DNA from 4 places in the Bradyrhizobium sp. USDA 4486 genome. Region 4 is predicted to be linked to each of the others. Evidence: predicted binding sites of a transcription regulator. Region 4 holds the regulator's gene; each other region holds the start of a gene.
What was found. Region 4 encodes LexA, which represses DNA repair genes until DNA is damaged. Its sites were predicted from a motif close to TGTTCNNNNTGTGTTCNG; they were not measured.
Positions count from the first base shown of each region.

Region 1: ACVWY3_RS20810 (PA0069 family radical SAM protein) is a predicted target of LexA. The motif match lies at 4,147-4,164, and genes of this name have one in related genera.
Region 2: ACVWY3_RS04940 (DUF3072 domain-containing protein) is a predicted target of LexA. The motif match lies at 2,438-2,455, and genes of this name have one in related genera.
Region 3: ACVWY3_RS30155 (YifB family Mg chelatase-like AAA ATPase) is a predicted target of LexA. The motif match lies at 2,676-2,693, and genes of this name have one in related genera.

Region 1 is NZ_JBSRZV010000001.1:4,278,263-4,283,899, forward strand. Features, by position in the region: gene ACVWY3_RS20795 (glycosyltransferase family 39 protein) at 1-1,349, opposite strand, end outside; gene ACVWY3_RS20800 (ribonuclease HII) at 1,547-2,407, opposite strand; gene ACVWY3_RS20805 (VOC family protein) at 2,483-2,938, opposite strand; gene ACVWY3_RS20810 (PA0069 family radical SAM protein) at 2,959-4,125, opposite strand; gene ACVWY3_RS20815 (phosphoketolase family protein) at 4,334-5,637, shown strand, end outside.
Region 2 is NZ_JBSRZV010000001.1:1,032,155-1,037,791, reverse strand. Features, by position in the region: gene ACVWY3_RS04970 (SIR2 family protein) at 1-189, opposite strand, end outside; gene ACVWY3_RS04965 (NUDIX hydrolase) at 252-680, opposite strand; gene ACVWY3_RS04960 (hypothetical protein) at 739-861, opposite strand; gene ACVWY3_RS04955 (DUF2243 domain-containing protein) at 875-1,384, opposite strand; gene ACVWY3_RS04950 (DUF4142 domain-containing protein) at 1,634-2,113, shown strand; gene ACVWY3_RS04945 (hypothetical protein) at 2,137-2,352, shown strand; gene ACVWY3_RS04940 (DUF3072 domain-containing protein) at 2,505-2,723, shown strand; gene ACVWY3_RS04935 (hypothetical protein) at 2,839-3,048, opposite strand; gene ACVWY3_RS04930 (DUF1236 domain-containing protein) at 3,240-3,434, opposite strand; partial or broken gene ACVWY3_RS04925 (PAS domain S-box protein) at 3,681-4,266, opposite strand; gene ACVWY3_RS04920 (IS481 family transposase) at 4,221-5,186, opposite strand.
Region 3 is NZ_JBSRZV010000001.1:6,394,205-6,399,841, forward strand. Features, by position in the region: gene ACVWY3_RS30135 (CpaD family pilus assembly protein) at 1-109, shown strand, start outside; gene ACVWY3_RS30140 (AAA family ATPase) at 106-1,395, shown strand; gene ACVWY3_RS30145 (tetratricopeptide repeat protein) at 1,427-2,200, opposite strand; gene ACVWY3_RS30150 (PilZ domain-containing protein) at 2,281-2,526, opposite strand; gene ACVWY3_RS30155 (YifB family Mg chelatase-like AAA ATPase) at 2,751-4,289, shown strand; gene ACVWY3_RS30160 (hypothetical protein) at 4,399-4,866, shown strand; gene ACVWY3_RS30165 (ATP-binding protein) at 4,985-5,637, shown strand, end outside.
Region 4 is NZ_JBSRZV010000001.1:2,001,591-2,007,227, reverse strand. Features, by position in the region: gene ACVWY3_RS09840 (HAD-IA family hydrolase) at 1-22, shown strand, start outside; gene ACVWY3_RS09835 (hypothetical protein) at 188-382, shown strand; gene ACVWY3_RS09830 (molybdopterin molybdotransferase MoeA) at 614-1,825, shown strand; gene lexA (transcriptional repressor LexA) at 2,002-2,703, shown strand; gene ACVWY3_RS09820 (hypothetical protein) at 2,904-3,116, shown strand; gene ACVWY3_RS09815 (hypothetical protein) at 3,313-3,747, shown strand; gene ACVWY3_RS09810 (GAF domain-containing protein) at 3,995-4,936, shown strand; gene ACVWY3_RS09805 (ComEC/Rec2 family competence protein) at 4,946-5,637, opposite strand, start outside.

The DNA.
Region 1 (5,637 bases), 2.3 Mb from region 4:
ACCACGACGCCGCCGGTCTCGCTGAATTTGGCCTGGCTCATCCACGGCGTCCGCGAAGGCTGGGCATCGATGAACAGATGCGGCCGGCCGGAATGCAGCGTGATCAGGCTGGCAAGCTGGGTCTCGCCGGCGACCGCGCGCAGGCGATGGTTGGTGCGGCGGGCGAAGCTCTCGTCGAAGAAATCCGAAATCGCACGCGCCGGCATCGAGGTTGCGATCTCATTGGTGCCGGTCCAGGGCAGGAACAGCACGGCGAGCACGACGCCGGCGGCCGGCGCGGCGACGGCGGCAGCCCACACCGTCCGCAGCATCCGCGCGCGGCGCATCGCAATGAGGTCGCCGGCCGCGACCACCACGGCAAGCCCGGACATCACCAGCACGACGCCGGGGCCGCCGACGACGGAGTCGAGCCCGAGCAGGCCCGAGATCAGCACCGCGCCGAGCGCCGGCGCCAGGGCGAAGAAGTAAACGAAGTTGCGCCCGAGCGGCTCGACCGGCGGGCGGAAAATGATCGGCGCCTCCTCGCCCTTGGCGACGAACAGGCCGGTGTTGAGGAAGGTCAGCGCCGGGATCGCCGCCGCGCCGAGCACGAGCCCGCCGAGCAACCAGGCCGCATGGATCGCGCGGGCGCTGAGCTCCGTGACTTGCGGCAAGGCCGGCATTACAAACGTCTCGGCGCGCATCAGCCAGACCGCATAGGGCAGCGCCAGCACCGCGACGACGATCAGCGCAAACAGCGGGTCGAGCGAGCGCAGCGTGCGACGGCCACCGGCGGTCGCGAGCGCGAAGACGACGATCAGCAGCAGGAGGAAGATCGCGGCAGGCGTGGTCAGCAGCAGCAGGCCGGCCTCGATCGACCAGGCGAACCAGGCGTTGCCGCGGCGCTGGCCGATGATCTGCCAGGAATGCAGCAGCAGCAGCGCCCAGAGCGGCCGCGCCAGGACCAGCGGGCCGAAGTCGAGCGCGGGCGAGGAGAAGGCCAGCACCGTCATGGTCAGGAGCACGGCGAGCACCGCCTGCTGCGAGCCGACCACGGCACGCGAGAGATGGTAGAGCGCCATGAAGGTCGCGATCTCGCAGAGCTGGGCCAGCACATAGACGCCGAACACGTGGCCGCCGGCGGCGCGGTAGGCGATATCAGCGAGCCAGATCGGCAGCGGCGGGCCCAGATCCGTACCGACCTGGTATTCGCGGCCGAACGCCAGCAGCGTCGCAAGGCTGCCGGGCGGGCTGCGATAGAACGCCAGCGCCACGAACAGCCACATCAAAGCCTGGAGCAGCACGGCGATCCACACGATCAGCCGCGGCCGGGCGCGAATGAGCTCGATGACCAGGGAGGTAAACCGCATGCAAGGTCCGAAAGATGCAGCCAACCCGTCCAGCCGGCCCTATTCGCTCACACCTGTTTTGATAATGGGCGCTGCGCGTCGTGGCAACGACCGTCTGCTCGTCATGCCCGGGCATCCCCGTTCTTCAAGCCGCAAGAAAGACGTGGATGACCGGGTCAAGCCCGGTCATGATAATTCGGAAGCTGCGGGGCGAGGCCCTAGAGATTTGCTGAAATATCGACCTCGACGCTCGCTTCCACCTGCACCTCGACCTCGCTCACCGAGAACAAATCCTGCACCGGCTCGACGGTCCAGGGCATGTGCTTGGCGCGGGCGGCGGCGACGGGGGCGAAGAAGCTGCGGTGGTGGACGCTGGGACCAAGGCGATCGAGCGCCTCGAGATGCTCGGGGACGGCATAGCCCTTGTGCTGCTCGAAACCGTAGCCGGGGCAGTCCTGCGCCAGCGCGCACATCAGGCGGTCGCGCGTCACCTTGGCGACGATCGAGGCGGCGGCGATCGACAGCACGATGCCGTCGCCGCCGATCACGGCCTCGCAGTCGCAAGCCGTATCGAGCCGGTCGCGGCCGTCGACGAAGACGTGGCGGGGCGCTTCCGGCAGCGCCACCACGGCGCGCTTCAAGGCCCACAGCGAGGCGCGCAAAATGTTGTCGCGGTCGATTCGCGACGGCGAAGCGACGGCGACCGACACCTGCGCGGTGGCGCAGATCTTGTCGAACAGCTTTTCGCGCTCTTCCGCGGTCAGGCGCTTGGAATCGTCGATGCCACGCGGGATGCGGTCGGGATCGAGAATCACGGCGGCTGCCACCACGGGACCAGCCAGCGGCCCGCGGCCGGCCTCGTCGCAGCCCGCGACCGGCCAGATGCCGCGCTTGATCAGCGCCCGCTCGCGGCGAAAGCTCGGCGGCGCGATCGCGATGATGCCTTTCTTGCCGGGCAGGGCCGGCGCGGCCTCGACGGCAGACGCCTTGCCCGATTTGGCAGGTGTGGCCTTCTTCGCAGCGGCGCTCGCCTTGGGCGCGTCTTTGGCCGGCTTCTTGGCAGACTTGTCCCGAATCATGGCCGGGATCGTGCGCAAGCGATCCGGCCAGCGCAACCGGGAACCCCGCGCAATTCCCGTTATTCAGACCGTCCCCTACTCCGCCAGATGGACCCGCCGGTCCTCGCCGACCTCGATGCCAGGCGCAACCACGACTTCCCAGGGATGGCCGTCGGGATCGGCGAAATAGCCGGAATAGCCGCCGTAATCAGTCTCATGCGCCGCTTTCAGCAGAGCCGCACCCTTGCCGAGGGCGAAGGACAGCACGGCGTCGACCTTCTCGCGTGTCCGGCAGTTCCAGGCGAGCGTGATGCCGCGGAAGGTTGATGGCCTCGGATCGTCGGGCAGCTTGGCGTCGGCTGCGAGCTGATCCCAGGGATAGAGCGCGAGCACCGGACCGCCGGTGTCGTAGAACGCGACGGCCTCGCCGGTTCCTTTCAGCCGGCGCGCAAAGCCGAGCGCGTCGTAAAAGGCGATGCTGGCACGGATGTCGCTGACGCCGAGCGTGACGACGGTGAGCCGCGGCACCGGAGCCGGGAGTTCCTTGCTCATGCGACGCCCCTTCGTTTCGATCAGAACAGGCTGAGCTGCTCGCCGTTCCGCTTCGGCTTGGCAAAGTGATCCGTCGTCAACTTCGACCGCCGCTTGTTGAGACCAAGCCTCTCGCAGGCGATCTCGAAGCGCCGGCCGATGGTCCAGGCCATCGGCCCCGTGCCCTTCATCCGCTCGCCCCATTTCGCGTCGTAGTCGCGGCCGCCGCGCATGTCGCGGATCAGCGTGAAGACGTGGCGATAGCGGTCGGGAAAATTGGCCATCAACCATTCGCGGAAGAGATCGCGCACCTCGAGCGGCAGCCGCAGCAATACGTAGGAGGCTTCCTTGACGCCGGCATGGGCGGCGGCATCCAAAATGCGCTCGATCTCGGAATCGTTCAGCGCGGGGATCACGGGCGCGACCATCACTGTGGTGGGAATGCCGGCCTCGGAGAGCTGCTTCAGCGCCTCCAGCCGCTTCGGCGGCGTCGAGGCACGCGGCTCCATGGTGCGCGCCAGCTTCGGATCGAGCGAGGTCACCGAGATCGCGACCTTGGCGAGGTTACGCTTGGCCATCCGCGCGAGAATGTCGATATCGCGAACCACCAGCGTCGACTTGGTGACAATGCCGACGGGGTGGCCGGTGCGCTCCAGCACCTCGAGAATCCCGCGCATGATCTTGCGCTCGCGCTCGATCGGCTGATAGGGATCGGTGTTGGTGCCGATCGCGATCATCCGCGGCTCGTAACCGGGCGCGGCGAGCTCCTTCTCGAGTAGCAAGGGCGCTTCGGGCTTCACGAACAGCTTTGACTCGAAGTCGAGCCCCGGCGACAGGCCGAGATAGGCATGCGTCGGCCGAGCGAAACAATAGACGCAGCCATGCTCACAGCCGCGATAGGGATTGATGGAGCGATCGAAGCCGATGTCGGGCGAATCGTTACGGGTGATCACCTTGCGCGAGGTGTCGACCCCGACGGTGGTCTTGAACGGCGGCAGATCTTCCAGGCTCTGCCAGCCATCGTCGAAAGCGACGCGGGCCTCGGCCTCATAACGGCCGCTGGCGTTGGATTGTGCGCCCCGCCCTCGCCTGCGCGCGCGATCAATGGCGACGCCAAGCTCGGGAAAATCAGAGCCCGCACCCGCCGGCTCGGAGGGCGCCGTGACCGGCGGGTGCTTGAGAGCATGAGAGGATGCTGCTGGACTCATGCGGACAAGATAGCACGACAGAGGAACAAATCAAGAACGAAGACAAAAGACTCGAAAACAACCCCATGCACAGTAGCCGCCCAAATTTCTCGCGCGCGGCTTTGACCTCACGCAACACGCTTGCGAGGCGATCCCGTTTGATGCCGGCAAGGGATCGATCGTCGCGGAACAATGTTGGTGACCATCCCCGGTGAAGGTCGGCATGAACATGACAAATCAACAACAATCGCGTGCGGCGAGCAGCGACCTCGGTCTGCTCGATCGCTATTGGCGCGCCGCCAACTATCTCTCCGTCGGGCAAATCTACCTGCTGGACAATCCGCTGCTGCGTGAGCCGCTGCGGCCCGAACACATCAAGCCGCGTTTGCTCGGCCATTGGGGCACGACGCCCGGGCTGAACTTCATCTACGCCCATCTCAACCGCGTCATCCGCACGCTTGACCTCAGCGTGATCTATGTCTGCGGGCCCGGCCATGGCGGCCCGGGCATGGTCGCCAACACCTATCTCGAAGGGAGCTACAGCGAGATCTACCCCGACATCGCCCGCGATGCGGACGGATTGCGAAAACTTTTCAGACAGTTCTCCTTCCCCGGCGGCATTCCGAGCCATGCGGCGCCGGAGACGCCCGGCTCCATCCACGAAGGCGGCGAGCTTGGCTATGCGCTGGTGCATGCCTATGGCGCGGCATTCGACAATCCCGATCTGATCGTCGCCTGCGTGGTCGGCGACGGCGAGGCCGAGACCGGCCCGCTCGCGGCCTCCTGGCATTCCAACAAGTTCCTGAACCCGGCCCATGACGGCGCGGTGCTGCCGATCCTGCACCTCAACGGCTACAAGATCGCGGGTCCGACCGTGCTCGGGCGGATGCCCGACAGCGAGATCCGTGACCTCTTCCGCGGGCTTGGTCACGAGCCGCTGTTCGTCGAGGGCGACGATCCCAAATTGATGCACCAGGCCATGGCGGACGCCCTCGACGTCGCGCTCGCCAGCATCCGCTCGATCCAGCAGCACGCCCGCGACGGACGCAAGACCATCGAGCGGCCGCGCTGGCCGATGATCGTGCTGCGCAGTCCGAAGGGCTGGACCGGCCCGAAGGAGGTCGATGGCAAGAAGGTCGAGGATTTCTGGCGCGCGCATCAGGTGCCGGTTGCGAGCTGCCGCGAGAACCCGGCGCATCTGAAACTGCTCGAAGACTGGATGCGCAGCTACGAGCCGGACAAGCTGTTCGACGCGAACGGTACGCTCATGCCCGAGCTTCAGGCGCTGGCACCCGATGGGAACAGGCGCATGGGCGCCAATCCGCATGCCAATGGCGGGCTGCTCAAGAAGGAGCTGAAGCTGCCGGACTTCCGCAGTTATGCGCTGGATGTGCCGCAGCCCGGCGGCGTCATCGCCGAAGCGACGCGCGAGCTGGGCAAATTCCTGCGCGACGTCATCAAGCTCAACACCGAGACTCGTAACTTTCGCATCATGGGGCCGGACGAGACCGCGTCCAACCGGCTGGACGCCGT
Region 2 (5,637 bases), 970 kb from region 4:
GATGACGTTGCGCTCGAGGTCGAGATCGTCCAGCAGATGGTCGATCAGGGACTGCCAAGAGGGCAGCCCCACCGCCATAGAGGCGCCCGCGCCGACAAAGAGGGTCGCACCACGCCGCTTGATCGCAGCGGCCAGGACTTCGTGTGGCGGGCGCTCTTCGGATACCAGACCGGTTGGCTGCTGGTTCATCTAGCTTGAATGACGGGATCGTCTGCGCGTTCCTAATGCCCTGCGAGCTGCCGCTTATGTGCTCAGGACACGAGCTCGCCGTTCTCCGTTTGCGCTGCGAAGCGCTTGATCAGCTGCCGCAGCTCGGCCTTGTGCACCAGACGCGCCGCCCTCTTGGTCGAGACCCAGACGGCCTCGCGCTCGCCCTTCTCCGGCCACCAGCGCTCGCGCCCATGCACTTTCATGGGGAAGACGGCGACGTCCATGGTCCGCGTGCGCTCGCCCTTGCGTTTGCGATGCTTGAAGCTGCCCAATGCGCGCTTTGCGATAGCGCCCATCACGCCCGCTTCTTCGTAGGCTTCGAGCGCGGCCGTGCGATGGGGCGACGTATTGCGGATCAGTGAGCCCTTGGGGACGCTCCACCTGCGCTTGCGTTTGGTCGTGATCAGCATCACCCGCAGCTCCGAGTTGTCCAAACGAAACGGCAGAGCGGCGAATTGTTTCTTGCCCATCGAGCGCCTCCAGTGAGGTGATAAGCAATCGCCGAAGCCGTGGTTCCTTTTGTGCCGGTCAGCCGGCCGCAAAGCAACGCAACTGCAGGAGATCATCCAAAGACAGACCGAACATGACGATGCGAAGCGTCGGCGCCATGGCCATTACGAGCAGCAGCAGGAAGATCAGGTAGACCGCCACGGGTGGCGTGTTTCTAACGAGCCTGTAGGCGACCTTCCGCATGCACGTCCTCCCGCGCGCCGGCCCGCGCCATGGCGGCGCCCATCACCATCATCGCCGCACCCCATAACAGGAAGGCGATGTCCCAGAAAATGCGCTGCCCCTCGGGCACAGTCTCGTTCACCCGATGCAGCCCGAGTATCTCGTGATCGACCACGCCTTCGACCAGATTGAAAATGCCCCATCCCAGCAGCACGGCGCCGATACACTGCTGGCTCGTCCACCGCGGCTCGCTGCCGCGCGCCCGCTGCCAGAGCAGGTAGAGCCCTGCGAGCACGAAAACATACGCCGCGCTGTGAAAGATGCCGTCCCACGTCGTGTTCAGACTGACATTGTCGAGGGAATTGAGCGGATACCAGCCGCTTAACATATGATGCCATTGCAGCAACTGATGGAAGACGATGCCGTCGAAGAAGGCGCCGAGGCCGAGTCCGAGAAAGACGCCTGCGGACGTGGGAAAGTTGGCTGCTCTGCTGTCTAGCATCTGACGAACTCATTTGCGGGCGGTGATGTGAAAGCGAGAACAAAGCGTCTTCATGGCAGCCGTTCCTATCGGGAGCAGCACGCGCTGTGCAGTCTCATGAAATTTTTGGGTCCTGCGACGCAGGCAATAACATGCGTTAAGTCGAAGGAAGGCTTCACGGTCAGAACCAGCGCCGCGCCGCCATCTTGATCGGTCGATAGGAACGTTAAACGCAGCGAAGCGTCTGTCGCTCACACGTTGGAGATGAACATGCTGAGAAGATCATTCTTGCTGGCCCTAGGAGGGCTCGGACTTTCGACCTGCGCCGTTCAGGCCCGGACAAATCCGCAGCGGGATTTCAGGACAGCCGATCTCATGGGCGGCGCGTTCGCCATGCAGACGAGTCAGCTCGCGCTGACCCGCACCGGCAATCCGGACCTTATCAACTTTGCGAACGCCGAAATTGCAGAACAGGTGCAGGTGGCAACTGCGCTGGGCGCCGCCCCAGGCTCTGCGCCCCTGCGTCCCGATCATGCCATGGTGCTGCAGCGACTTCAGGCCACGCCCACCGGCCCGTTCGACCGGATGTATGTGCAAGGACAAATCCGAGGTCATCGCGAACTGTTGGCTCTCAACAATTCGTACTTGCGGACAGGTGGCAACGCGCAGGAGCAGCAGGTCGCGCAGATGTCCCTTCCGATCATTCAGCGGCATCTCGCCATCCTGAGCAGTCTCAGGGAAATGGCGTAGCGGGGGACAGAAACGAGGCTGCCATGGCATACGCTTTGTTCAAGGACGAGGAAAAGCTGAGCCGGACGTTTCCAACCAAAAAGGAAGCTCTGGAGAAAGCAGAGCAGGCCGGGCTGGTCGAGCACCCCGAGGGCCAGCCCGTGCTCGAGGACGATCTCACGATCAAGCCTTGTTCGGCCGACCCGATCCCCCACGACGATGCAGATCTCGATTGGACGCCGGACAAGCCGACATCCTGATCCTGAGCGACGTCAAGAACTCGGCAGCGGTGCGGGGTCTAGAGACGATGCTCTGCCACCGCCGTCCCAAGAACTTTGGGAACAAAAGAACAAAAAGGGAATTAAGAGCCGAGACCAACGTTTGTAAGGAGATTTCTAAAAGGAGGTTTGTCATGGCTGACAACACGCAGAAGGACCCGAAAGATTGGGTGTCCGGCGACGATCCGATGACGGGCGCGCAGGAATCCTATCTCGCCACGCTGGCGGAGCAGGCCCACAAGCCCGTCCCAAAGGAGAAGCTGACCAAGGCCGAAGCCTCCGAACTTATCGAGAAGATGAAGCATGCAGCGGGCCTGGAGCGCCCTTCACGGCGCAGAGTTGGCGGCTCGTGACCAGAGCCGCCCGCATCCGGCGTATCGCTGAATCAGGCAGCGCCTGCGCAGATCGGCCCAGGATGAATGCAAAATTGATTGATACGCGAATTGATGCACGCGGCGAGCTTGCCGATCACGCCGACCGCTTGCGCTTGCGCCGCAATCCAATGCGAGTGCCGGGAAGGCAAAGCCCAAGCTCGATGGCACGGGACCTGATCGACGCAATTGGCCGTTTCAGCTTCACGATCATCAAGGTCAGGCTCTTTCCGGTTTCGCACATGGTGCGAAGCAGGCGGTCGTCGTCTTCCGACCAGCGTTGGTGGTCATAGGTGCGGGCAGCCATGGTCAGCGCCTCTGAGGCCGGCGAGGCAAGGCTTAGATCATAGGAGAATAAGAAGGGCCCGGTCTGGGGCTGTTGGCCGGGTCAGTTGAAGGGCGGCTTGTTACGCTGCCGCCTGTCACAGAGATAGTTCACGCACATCGCGTTTCAATCATTTTACGGATTTGTAATCGTGAGCCTTGAGATGCACAGGGTCAGCGCACATTGGCGATGATGGCGGCGACGCGCCGGGAATGCTGATCGACGATGACGAGATCCTTGCCGGCAAGCAAATACTGATCGCCCCAGAATCCGTTGAGCACCTGCGTGGCTTCCGCCGGAAGATCAGCGGTCCCGGTCTGTTGCGGGACGGATGTGCCGACCATCATCTCGAAATTGGGACGATCCATCGCGGGCCCTTGCGCTGACGAGATGATCGAGCGAAGCTGCTGGCGCTGTTGATCGGAGACTGTCGCAGGCGCAGTGCTCTGTTGAAATTTCCCGCGCGCGCTTGCCTGAAGACTCTTCGACGCCAGCGGGATCCTGCTTCGCAGTTGTGCTCATCGCCTCACGCTGCGTCGGAACTCCGGTGCCGACGGTGGTTGCGGGCGCGCTGTTGTCTGCGCCCCTCGGTGGGCGGCCGAGATAGTCGGTCAACTCATCAGAAGATTGTTGAAGTCGTGAGCGATGCCACCGCTCAGCTGTCCGACCGCTTCGAGCTTTTGCGCGGCAACGAGCTGCTCCTGGACGCGTTGAAGTTCGTCCTGTGCCTGCTTGCGTTCGGTCAGATCACGCGTGACTTTCGCAAAGCCGATGATCGCGCCACTCTCGTCCGTAATTCGATCGATGACGACCGATGCCCAGAAGCCGTTCCGTCCTTGCGCATGCGCCAGCCCTCGGCTTCGACCGCCCTTTCTCGGTGGCCTCCGCTAGGGCCGCTTTCGGCACCCCTCTTTCGAGATCCTCAGGCGTGTAGAACGTGCTGAAGTGCCGGCCGATGATCTCCTCCGGCCGATAGCCCTTGATGCGCTCGGCTCCTGGATTCCAGGTTGCGACATTCCCAGAAGGGTCGAGCTGAAAACTCGCGTAGTCGACGACCGCTTCCACAAGCCGGCGGTATCGTCTTTCGCTTTCCAGAAGGTCGCTATGGGCCTGCTGCCGCTCGGTGATGTCCGGCGTCACCTTCGCAAACCCGACTAGGTGTTTAGTCCCCGCATTTTCTGGAGCGGATTGAGTTTGAATCGTTCTGGCTGGGAAGTCCAGGATTTGCAGATGTATTCGTAAGGCGTGAGGCCCTTCAGGCTCTTCAGCCTCCGCGCGTAGTTGTAGGCGTTGATGAAGTCGGCAAGGTGAGCTTCGAGCTGATCGTGTCGATCGTAATGGTAGCGTTGGACGGTCGCTTCCTTGATCGTGCGGTTCATGCGCTCGACCTGGCCATTGGTCCAGGGATGCTTGATCTTGGTCAGCCGATGTTCGATCCCGTTCTCTTGGCAACGCATGTCGAACATATGTGTCGCGTATCTTGCCGTCGGGCCGTCCGCGTAGCGCGGTGGGAAAGTGAACTGGATCCCATTGTCGGTGAGAACTGTGTGGATCTTGTAGGGGACGGCCGCGATCAGAGCTTCGAGGAAGGCCGAGGCGGAGGTCCGTCCCGTCTTCCTGACCAGCTGGACGAAGGCGAACTTGCTGGTGCGATCGATGGCTACATAGAGGTAGAGCTTGCCTTCGGCGGTCTGGAGTTCAGCGATATCGATGTGGAAATAGCCGATCGGATAAGCCTTGAACTTTTTCTTCGAGGGCTTGCTGCCTTCGACCTCCGGCAATCTGCTGATGCCATGGCGCTGGAGGCAGCGATGCAGGGATGACCGCGTCAGATGCGGGATGGTCGGCTGCAGTGCATAGAGGCAATCATCGAGCGGCAGCAGCGTATGCTGCCGGAAGGCAACGATAATCGCCTCCTCCTCAATGGAAAGGACGCTCGACTTAGCTTCCTTGGGGCCTGTCGGGAGATCGGCGACAGTCCCGCGCTGCCTCCACTTCGCGACAGTCTTCTGGTTGATCCCGTAGCGCTTGGCGAGGGCTCTCAGGCTCTCTTGACTATTCTGTATTGCTCGACGGACTGCCTCCGTCGTGGTGACGCAGCCGTGTAAAACTTGTCCCATAGCGCTTCCTTCGAATCGTGCGATAAGGATGCACCATCAAAGTCTGGGACAAAACACCTAGGAGGCCTTCCTCGTCACGGATGGCGTCGAGAACGACAAGCGCCCAGAACCGGCTGCCATCTTTCCGGACTCGCCAGCCTTCGGAGGCGAAGCGCCCGGTCTCGGCGGCTGTCGCCAGGGCCCGGTTCGGCAGACCCTTCTCTCGATCTTCAGGCGTGTAGGGGCGGCTCGCGTGGGCTACTTGAGATAAATCAAGGGCTGGATTATCGCCGTTGCGAACGGGAGGCTCAGATGCTGCGATGCATCGCAAAGCAAAGGACCGCTGTCGTTTGACAGCGGTCCCTCACGCTGCCGGGTCTAATGATTCCGAAATGAAATCCCTTCGCCAGCCCCGGCATTGCCGAGTTTTCCCGACGTCACCGGTTCCGGCATAACGAATGTGAATCTCTCT
Region 3 (5,637 bases), 4.4 Mb from region 4:
CTATACCGCACGGCGCGAGATCGCCTTCGACCGTTACCGCAAGGGCTCGACGACCACGACCACCTATCCGGAGGCCGACAGGGCCAAACTGAGCGACACAGGCAAATGACCAGCGTCCACGACGAAGAGGCGGACGATCCGCAGCACCCCGAGGAACATATTGCGCCGGTTCCTCGCATCTCCGTGCAGGCCTTCTGCGAGACGGAGCAGACGCTCGCCGCGGTGACCGCCGCCGGGCAGGACCGCCGGCTCGCCAAGGCGCATCTCACCGCCAAGAGCGGCGGCCTCGCTGCCGCGATCGAGGTCTACGACTCGATGCCGACGCCGAACGTCATCGTGATCGAGTCCGACGGCACGCGCGACATCCTCGAGGGCCTCGACGATCTCGCCGGCGTCTGCGATCCCGGCACCCGTGTGGTGGTGATCGGCAATCCCAACGACACCGCGCCCTATCGCGAGCTGGTCCGCCGCGGCGTCAACGATTATGTGGTGGGACCGGTCGAGACGCTCGACGTCGTCCGCTCCATCTGCAGCCTGTTCTCGGCGTCCGAAGCCATCATCACCGGCCGCGTCATCGCGGTGGTCGGCGCCAAGGGCGGCGTCGGCGCATCCACGGTCGCGCACAACGTGGCCTGGACCATTGCCCGCGATCTCGCGCTCGATTCCGTTGTGATCGATCTCGACCTCGCCTTCGGCACCGCGGGCCTCGACTACAACCAGGACCCGGTGCAGGGCATTGCCAATGCGGTGCTGTCGCAGGACCGGCCCGACACCGCGTTGATGGAGCGCCTGCTCGCCAAATGCACCGATCGCCTCAGCCTCCTTGCTGCACCAGCCACCCTTGAGCGCGTCTACGATTTCGGCGCGGAAGCATTTGATGCGGTGTTCGATACGTTGCGCATGACCACGCCCTGCATCGTGCTCGACGTGCCTCATCAATGGTCGGGCTGGACGCGGCGTGCGCTGGTCAATGCCGACGACATCGTGATCGTGGCCGAGCCTGATCTCGCCAACCTGCGCAACACCAAGAACATGCTCGGCGTGCTCAAGGCGGCGCGGCCGAACGACCGGCCGCCGCTGTACTGCCTCAACCAGGTCGGCATGCACAAGCGTGCGGAGATCGAGGTCAAGGCATTCGCCAAGACCATGGAGAGCCAGCCGCTCGCGGTGATCCCGTTCGACTCCAAGCTGTTCTCGACCGCCGCCAATAATGGCCAGATGATCGCGGAGGTCTCCAGGAGCCACCGCACCACCGAGCTTTTCCAGATCATGGCGAACCGCCTCGCCGGCCGCGGCGACGTGAAGAAGCCGACGCGCTCGCTGCTCGGACCGCTGCTGAAGAAATTGAAGGGCAGATCCGGCCGCAGCTCCGCGCCGCATCGCAAGGCGTCGTAGAGACCAGGAACTGGACGATGGAGAGGGCGGACTATTTGTCCGCCCGCTGCTGCTTCTTGGCCAGGAGCTGCCGCAGCGCGGTGACCTTGGCCGCGGCCTGATCCGGCGGCAGATCGGCCTTCACGAGAATTTCAGCCTCGGCCTCGCGGCCCTGCAATCCCAGCACGAGCGCAAGATTGGCACGGACCCGCGCATCGTTCTGGTCGCGCTGATAGGCGCGGCCGAGCACCTGCTCGGCCTTCGGCAGATTGTTTTGCAGCATATAGGACAGGCCGAGATTGGACAGCACGGTCGGCTCGTCGGGCACGACCTTCAGCGCTGCGGCGTAATATTGCTGCGCTTCCTCGTTGCGGCCCAGCTGATCGAGCGCGGCGCCCTGCGCCGAGAGGATGCGCCAGTCGGGATCCTCGGGCGAATGCGCGCGGCCGAGCACGTCGAAGGCCTGCTGGAAATTGCCGTTGTCGGCGAGCGCTCGGCCGTAGCCAGCGAGCAGCGCCTTGTTGCTGGGATGGCCGAGCACGGCCTGCTCCAGCACCGCGACCGCCTGCGCGCGCTGCCCGGTCTCGCGCAGCGCCTTGCCGTATTCGAGCGCGATATTGGCGTCACCGGGCTTGGCGCGATAGCGCTCGCGCAAGATGTCAATGTCCGATTTCGGATCGGCCTTGCCCGCCGTCTCCGATTTGCCGCCGAGCGCACCGGTCACATCCTCAAGGCTGGTGGTCTGGCAACCGCCGAGCACGAGCACCAGGAGCGCAGGAAGCAGAAATCTCGCCGGGGGACAGGCAACGGACAAACGCTTGGACATACTCTGATCACTCGGCGACTGATCAGAGATGCTTTGCCGATTAACGCTAAAGTCCCGTTAAGGTCGCGATGCTTTGGACCTTAGTCGGTGAATTCGGCGCCGAATTCGCAACCGATCCGCCAGCGCAGACGGCATTGGCGGGAATAGTCCGGCGCGAAGATGATGGTGAATTGCGGCGGCACTTCCAGGAATTCCGCCACGACCTTCACGCCGCCATCCGAGATATCCGTGATCGTGCAATCCCGCGGCAGCGAGCCCGCGCCAAAATGAATCTTGGCGAGCCGGCTGCACACCCGACGTTCGCTTCTCCGGCGATTTACCAGCATTTGCTTGTTCACTTGTTAGACCACGGCCCATCCCGCAGCCCTAGGAGTAGCGGACATTCGTTGGAATGTGCTGAGCGCAGCCGCTCGCATTCGAGGCTTAGTGTCTGGGCCCCGTTTACGGTTTGTTAGGGCTTGCCGCGCTCCGGAAATGTTCCTGTATTGTTCTTGCGCAGCGCCCCCGGCTCTGCTACCCTCGATTGTGCGAGAGGGCAGGCTGGTTCGGCATGGTTCAGCGGGTTTCTACCGTCGCTTTTGAGGGGATCGAGGCTCGTGCGGTCGATGTGCAGGTGCAGGTCGCGCCGGGCCTGCCGGCCTTTGCCATCGTCGGCCTGCCGGACAAGGCGGTCTCGGAGGCGCGCGAACGGGTGCGCTCGGCGCTGATCGCCTCGGGGCTGGCGCTGCCGGCGCGGCGGATCATCGTCAATCTGGCGCCGGCGGACCTGCCCAAGGAAGGCAGCCATTACGACCTGCCGATCGCGCTCGGGCTGATGGCGGCGATCGGCGCGATCCCGCCGGACGCGCTGGCGGGTTTTACCGTGCTCGGCGAGCTCGGCCTCGACGGCTCGATCGCGCCGGTGGCCGGCGTCCTCCCCGCCGCGATCGGCGCCAATATGCGCGAGGAAGGCTTGATCTGCCCGGCATCGTGCGGCTCCGAAGCGGCCTGGGCGAGCCCGGACATCCAGATCATCGCAGCTCACTCGCTGATCCAGATCGCGAACCACTTCAAGGGCACGCAGGTGCTGTCGCGCCCCTCGCCGAAGGTGCATGAGGCCGCCGCCTCCACGCTCGACCTGCGCGACATCAAGGGCCAGGAGAGCGCCAAGCGCGCGCTGGAGATCGCGGCCGCCGGCGGACATCATCTCCTGATGATCGGCGCGCCCGGCGCCGGCAAGTCGATGCTGGCGGCGCGCCTGCCCTCGATCCTGCCGCCGCTGTCGCCGGGCGAATTGCTCGAGGTCTCGATGATCGCCTCCGTCGCCGGCGAGATCGAAGGCGGTGCGCTGACCGCGCGACGGCCGTTCCGCTCGCCGCATCATTCCGCCAGCATGGCTGCGCTCACCGGCGGCGGCATGCGCGCAAAGCCCGGTGAGATCTCGCTGGCGCATCAGGGCGTGCTGTTCCTCGACGAGCTGCCGGAGTTCGATCCGCGCGTGCTGGATTCGCTGCGTCAACCGCTGGAAAATGGCGAGGTCGCGGTGTCCCGCGCCAATCATCGCGTGACTTATCCGGCGCGCTTCATGCTGGTCGCCGCGATGAATCCGTGCCGCTGCGGCAATGCGTTCGAGCCGGGCTATGCCTGCAAACGCGGCCGCATCGACCGCTGCACCGGCGACTACCAGGCGCGCATTTCCGGCCCGCTGATGGACCGCATCGATCTGCGCATCGAGGTGCCCGCGGTGACCGCAGCCGACCTGATCCTGCCGCCGCCAGCGGAGGGATCCGCCGAAGTCGCCGCGCGAGTCGCGGCGGCACGCGACATCCAGCTTGCACGCTATGCCGATGCCGGCCTGCCCAATGTCCGCACGAATGCCGAGGCGCCCGCCTCCGTGTTGGAGGACGTGGCCAAGCCCGACGCGCAGGGCCAGAAACTCTTGCGAGACGCCGCCGAGACCATGCGGCTGTCGGCGCGCGGCTATCACCGCGTGCTGCGTGTGGCCCGCACGCTCGCCGACCTAGACAACGCCGACAAGATCGGCCGGCTGCATCTCGCCGAAGCCTTGTCCTACCGCGCACTCGCGGAGGATGTGCGACAGTTGGCCTGATCCTTCCGCGCATCAACCCGGCGGTAACGAGTTTCCTTTACGCTCTGCAAACCATAAGGCCACGCGTTCCAGGGGACAGTTCCCGAGCGGCCTTGGTGAGTAGAGTGTCATGTTGCGTTTCAAGATCCTGGCCTCGGTTGTTCCCTTGTTGGCGGCTGCGGTGTTCGCCCGCGGCGAGATCGGATCGGTCTCGCATCCTTGCATCGCCCTTGGCGAAACCTCGGTCGAGCTGACATCGCTGTTCTGGACCGCCGGCGTCCACGTCGCCTTCACCGACGATCCCAAGAAGGCGACGGTCCGGGTTCAGATCACCGACGATGCGGACGCCGCGGACTTCGCCCTCGTCGACGACGGCCTCGGATCCGAGCCGGACTCCTGCCAGGCTACCTCGCCGAACCGCCTCGTCTCGATTGCCGCACAGCCGGTCGACGGCGGCCCGGTGATCTACCTTTCCACCGAGGAACCGGCGGATTACCGCATCTATGTGCGCTCGCGAACGTTCTCGCAGCGTGAGGCGGCGGCGCTGATCGTCGGTGCCCGCGGCGGCCATCGCCATTTCCAGGCTGCCTCGCTTTGAGCCATTAACACCTCGTCAACCCTGTTTGGAGGCAACCCCAAGGCCTCAAACTGTTCGCAAGGTCGGCACGACATCGTCGCACGCGGCGGCAGCGGGGTTTGGCTAAAGGTCTGTGGCAATGGGTCGGATGTTCCGGATCAAGGTGCGCATGCGCCGCTTCAGGCGGCGGCATCCCCGCATCGCCTTCGCCATCCGCTCCTTCATGATCTTCTCGGCGACCTTCGGCGGCGCCTATGGTTTCGTCACCGGCAGCCGCGCCGAAAACTCCGGCTACGATCCCCACGCGTTTGCGATCGGCGCGAGCTTCCTGTTCGCCCTCGCCTGCCTCGGCCTTGCCACGCTGAGCATGCGCCTGCGCTTCGTCAACAAGCGGATGCGCAGGCTCGCCGCGCACAACGAGGCGCTGATCGACCGCAATTGGGAGCTGAAGGAAGCCGAGGAGCGCGCGCGCAGCCTGTTCGAACAGCAGGGCGATCTGATCGTGCTGCGCGACACCCAGGGCCGCATCACCTTCGCCAATGACGCCTATTGCGCGCTCGCAGGGCAGCCGCGCGGCGCGCTGGTCGGCACGCGGTTTGACTTTGACGTGCTGGAGCAGGGCGACAGCGCCCGCGACAGCAGCGGCACGCGCGTCCACGACCAGAAGATCGCAACTCCGCTCGGCGCGCGCTGGATCGCCTGGCGTGAAGGCTATGTCCGGCTCGATGCCGGCCAGCCCGCCGAACTACAGAGCGTCGGGCGCGACGTCACCGACCGCACCGAGAGTGAACG
Region 4 (5,637 bases):
ACTGAAAGCACTCGGGGTTTGACGTTCGGTGCGGTTCGGCCTGTTACCGGGTCAGCCGGTGCTGGAACTAATTTGGCGCAGAATGAGGAACCAAATCACTTTGTGCAATTTTGTACGGAGTTCCCGGAACGAATGTTCGCGGGCGGACTCATTACTCTGTTGGGAATTCTACATCGGACTCATCCTCGTGTTGGGCAAAACCTACCTCACCAAGCAGGCCTCGCTGCTGATGAAATACGCCAGAACCACCTCGGATTCTGAGCTCTCCGCCAAATTGATCAGCAAGGCCGCCGACCTGAAATCGCAAGCCGATCCGCTGCCCGACAAGGATCAGAGTCCCAAAGCGCCGGACGTCAGTCCGGACGAGCAGCCGGGGAGTTGACCGATGCTGGCCGTGGCGCTCGTCCTTCTCATCCTCGCCATGGCCATCCTCATACCGGTCTGTCTCGCCTTCCGGATCATGCCGCGGCGGATTTGACGTCAGTCTTTCACTGCAGTGCGGATCACACAGGATGAATCATCCTGCGCGACCGCCTTTTTGCCTCTGCGCCTGCACTCGGCTAGAACTCTCGCCGCCGATTTGCCCGAACGGGCGTAGCTGGAGTTTTCACCCGTGGCCCTGATGCCGGTTTCTGACGCGCTTGCCGCGGTGCTTGCCGGCGCAGAGCCGCTGCCTGAAGAGATGGTCGCCCTCGACCACGCCTTCCACCGCGTGCTCGCCCGCCACGTCGCTGCGCAGCGCACGCAGCCGCCGCAGGCGATGTCGGCGATGGATGGCTATGCGGTGCGCGCGGCCGATGCCGCGACAACCGAGTCCCAGCTCACCGTGATCGGCGAGGTCGCGGCGGGCCGGCCGTTTGCGGGATCGGTCGGTAGCGGCGAAGCCGTGCGGATCTTCACCGGCGGCGTCGTTCCCGATGGCGCCGATGCGGTCGTGATCCAGGAGGACACGGTCGTGGACGGCGGGCGCATCACCATCAAGGAAGCGGCAGTGACGGGACGGCACATCCGCCCGGCCGGCGTCGATTTCCGCGAGGGCGACGTGCTGCTGCGCGAGGGCATCCGGCTGACCGAGCGCGACCTTGCACTCGCCGCCGGCATGAATCACCCGCTTCTGCCCGTCCGCCGCCGCCCGAAAGTCGCGATCCTCGCCACCGGCGACGAGCTTGTGATGCCGGGCGCCACGCCTGGCCCCGGCCAGATCGTCTATTCCAATGGCTACGCCCTTCACGCGCTCGCGCGCAGCGAGGGGGCCGATACCGTCGATCTCGGTGTTGCCGCCGATACCCTGGACGCCACCACGGCGGGCATCCGCCGCGCCCGCGAGAGCGGCGCCGACATCCTGATCACCACCGGCGGCGCCTCGGTCGGCGACCACGATCTGGTCCAGCAGGCACTGACGGCCGAGGGGATCGCGATCACATTCTGGAAGATCGCGATGCGGCCCGGCAAGCCGATGATGCATGGACGCCTGGCGGCAATGCGCGTGATCGGGCTGCCCGGCAATCCCGTGTCATCCTATGTGTGTGCCTTCCTGTTCATGGTGCCGCTGATTCGCGCGCTGTCGGGCCGTTCCGTGATTCACCATCGCCGCGAACGGGCGGTGCTCGGCCGCGACGTCGGCGCCAACGACCAGCGTGAGGATTATCTGCGCGCACGGCTGGAGACGCGCGACGACGGCACGCTGATCGCCGTTCCCGTCAATCACCAGGATTCCTCACTGCTTGCGAATCTCGCTGCGGCACAGGCACTTCTGGTGCGCGCGCCGTTCGCGCCGAAGGCCGAAGCGGGCACGCCTTGCGAGGTGCTGCGCCTGCCGGTCTGAACGCGCCGGCTACACGCGTGGCGCGAACTTTGTCGCGTTCACGGTAAATTAAGCAGTTGCGGAACATGTATCGAACATATAGTGTCCGTTCATGATTTGTTTCGAGCATGTAGCGGCTTATCGCTGAATTCAGCGTCTCGGAATCGAACGACATCAACCGGGGGATTTTGGTCGAGATGTTAACGCGCAAACAATACGAGCTCCTGCGGTTCATCAGCGAGCGATTGAAGGAAAGCGGCGTGCCGCCCTCCTTCGACGAGATGAAGGACGCGCTCGATCTGCGCTCGAAGTCGGGCATCCATCGCCTGATCACCGCACTCGAGGAGCGCGGCTTCATCCGCCGCCTGCCCAATCGCGCCCGCGCCATCGAAGTCATCAAGCTGCCCGAGCTGCAGGCCGCGGCCGGCAACCGCCGCGGCTTCACGCCGAGCGTCATCGAAGGCAATCTCGGCAAGGTGAGGACGACGTCCAGCCCGCCCGCCGACGAGGGCGAGCGCCCCGTCGCCGTGCCGGTGATGGGCCGCATTGCGGCCGGCACGCCGATCGAGGCGTTGCAGACTCGCAGCCATACGATCAGCGTCCCGCCCGACATGCTCGGCTCGGGCGAGCATTACGCGCTCGAGGTGCGCGGCGATTCCATGGTGGAAGCCGGCATCCTCGACGGCGACATGGCGCTGATCCAGCGCAACGAGACCGCCGACACCGGCGACATCGTGGTGGCGCTGATCGACGACGAGGAAGCGACCTTGAAGCGCTTCCGCCGTCGTGGCGCCTCGATCGCGCTCGAGCCCGCCAATGCGGCCTATGAGGTGCGCATCCTGCCGCCGAACCGGGTCAAGATTCAGGGCAAGCTGATCGGGCTTTATCGGAAGTACTGATACCGCAAGTCCTGAGCGCGCTGTCCGCGCGCTCCGGTCGGCATCGCCATCAGAGATCGGAGCGGATGATTGTCCGCTCCCGCTGGATAGTCTTTCTGGTTTCGCTCAGATTATCCGGCCCCTGCTCCGACGCTACATCCTCGGCACGCCGCACCAAGCAGACCGCTTCGGGATGGCTTTTGAAGGTTCGAGGAGACGTCATGCGCAAGATCATCCTGAGCACGGTGGCCGCAGCGCTGATTGCGGGATCAACGTCGCAAGCCGTTGCTGCACCATCGCATCGCCATGTCCGCAAGGACACCGCCAAGGAAACGGTAGCGAGCGAGCAAGTCCGAAACGCGCGCAATGCGCTCACGCAGCCATCACAATCGGTCTGGCCATATTCCGGCTGGTCGGCGCCCGCCGGCCGCTGACACGCGCCCACCGAATGCGCGAAAGCAGGGTTTGTTCCTAGCGCCTTCGGGAAAGATAATGTGATCGCATGCTGCGGTGGCGAGCCGCAGATTTGCCTATAACCGCGCAGACGCTATGATGCTTCCACTCTGATAGAGGCCTGCGCCTCGTAAGACAGAGGCGCGGGTTGCTATCTCCGCATGAGGAGCACCCACGATGTGTGACTACAGCCTGCATGCCGTCGCATCGCGCCCTGCCGAAGTCGGCGAGACGATCGTGACGACAACTTTCCGCGGCACCTCGACGCGCGGCTTTGCCTCCGCGGCCGATCCAACAGTCGCGGTCTGCCTGCTGCCGGGAACGGAGCTCGCCTTCGCCGACAACGTCCGCTACGACAATCGCTGGATCTGGACGCGCACCGTCAACTCGCGCGTCGGCAAGTTCGGCAAGATCGATCCGCACATTCCCGATCGCCATCATGATGCGATCGAGTTCCCCGACGGCAAATACGTGCTGGTGACGCAACTCGTCGAAGGCCAGCAAGCAACTGTGCTGCAACTGCCCGTGACGCAGCCGCTTGGCGAGCGCGAGCACAAGCCGCAGGTCAGTGCCGAGAACCGGCCGGCAACTCCGCGTCTGCCGATCGGCTGACGCAGATATCCCGGGCCGACAGCCCGGGCCAGGAAGAGAGATCGCCATCGCCGGCCGTGGCCGGCGACGTGGTGTGGCTTGCGTCTCTCGACATCCGGGCGGACGAGGTCAGCCCACCGCCTTCCCGCCGCACGAAGTTTGCGCTGTCCTGCCTGAATTTTGACCGTCCGCTCCGCAAGTAAATGCCCGATGCTGTCTCGGCTGGTGTCTTGGCTGGCGTCTTGGCACGAGGCGGCGGGCACGTTCGATGAAGACCTTCATTCGCGTCGTTGAGCTCTGGGTACCGGACCGGACGCGCATGCGGCTGGAATTCGGCGGCGGCCTCTATGACGAGGGGCTGTCCGCGTTCAAGGCTGTGAGCGAGGATCTGAATTTCGGATATGACGAGGGACTTCCCGGCAAGGCCTGGGCGAGCGGCCACCCGGTGATTCTCACCAAATTCGCCAACTCCGATTTCAAGCGAACTGATGAGGCGCTGGCGGCGGGACTCACCTGTGGGGTCGCGGTGCCGGTATTTTCAGGCGAATTCCTGCAAGCCGTGATGGTGCTGTTCTGCGGCGACGACGAGGCGCATGTCGGCGCGATCGAGCTCTGGCACAATGATCCTGACGTCTCACACGAGATGGGACTCGTCGATGGCTACTATGGCACTGCCGACATGTTCGAGTTCAACTCCCGCCACACCAGGTTTCCGCGCGGCTTCGGCCTGCCCGGACGCACCTGGAAAGCGGGCCTGCCGCTGATCATCAAGGAACTGCACAACGCCAAGAGCTTTCTGCGCTGGGAGGATGCAGCCGAGATCGGCATCAATCTCGGCGTCGGCATCCCCTACCGAACCGGCACCGACCAGACCTGGGTGCTGACCTTCCTCTCCGCACAGGCATCGCCGATTGCGCGACGCTTCGAGATCTGGGTCCCGAACGAGACCCGCTCCGCGCTGGTCTTCCGCGACGGCGATTGCAGCGCGCAGACCGATCTTGCCGCGCTCTATGCCGAAAAGTCCATCACCAGGGGCGACGGCAGCATTGGCGGCGCCTGGGCCACCGGCATGCCCGCGATCAACGATGATCTCTCCCATGACCGCTCGACCTCGGCCGCGGCGGCACGCGCGGCCGGACTGAGCCGGATGGTGGCCCTGCCCGTCGTCGGCAAGTCCGGCCTCGACTCCGTGCTGGCTTGGTACCTGTAGCCGGTACGCTCAATCATCGGCCTGCAAGTCCGTCTCGGACGGGGTCGCGTTCCGGTTGCGGGGAGCAGCCGGCGGCGCAAGGCTCGCCCCGAAATCAGCCTCGCCCGCAATCGCCGGGGACCACGGCCGGTCGGCGCCTCTCGCCTTCACCGCCTGCACCGCGAATCCGTCGCCGCGACGTGTCAGCGCCAGCGCGCCCTGCGCCGCGAGCCTCTGCCGGTCGACCACCATCGCAGCGCAATCCGGCGGCGCTGGCCTTGCCGTGACCACCAGTGCAGCGCGACTGCAATCATCAGCCAGTGCATCGATCCGCAAGGACAGCGCGACCAGCCGCCCATCGGCGAGCGGCGTGAGGCAGCCGGCCTCGTCGCATGACACGCCGTCGGCCAGTGCGGCACTGCCACCATCGCGCGCATCGGCATCGGCGGCGAGCCACTCCTTGAGCAGAAAACCGTCCTTGCTGGCCCTGATCAGATGCAGGTGGCCGTCCCTGCCACGCACAGCGATACTCTGGCCGTCCCCGGCAATCAAAACGTCGGGTTGGCGCACCGACAGCCCCCAGAGCATCGCCACCAGCAGCACCACGGCGCCGGACCAGCGCAGCGGCGTCCGCAACAAGCCCATCACGATGACCCCGAGGCTCGCCGCGATCAGCGGGCCTATGCCGAATGCCGGGATGCGGCCGACAGCGCCTGGCAATC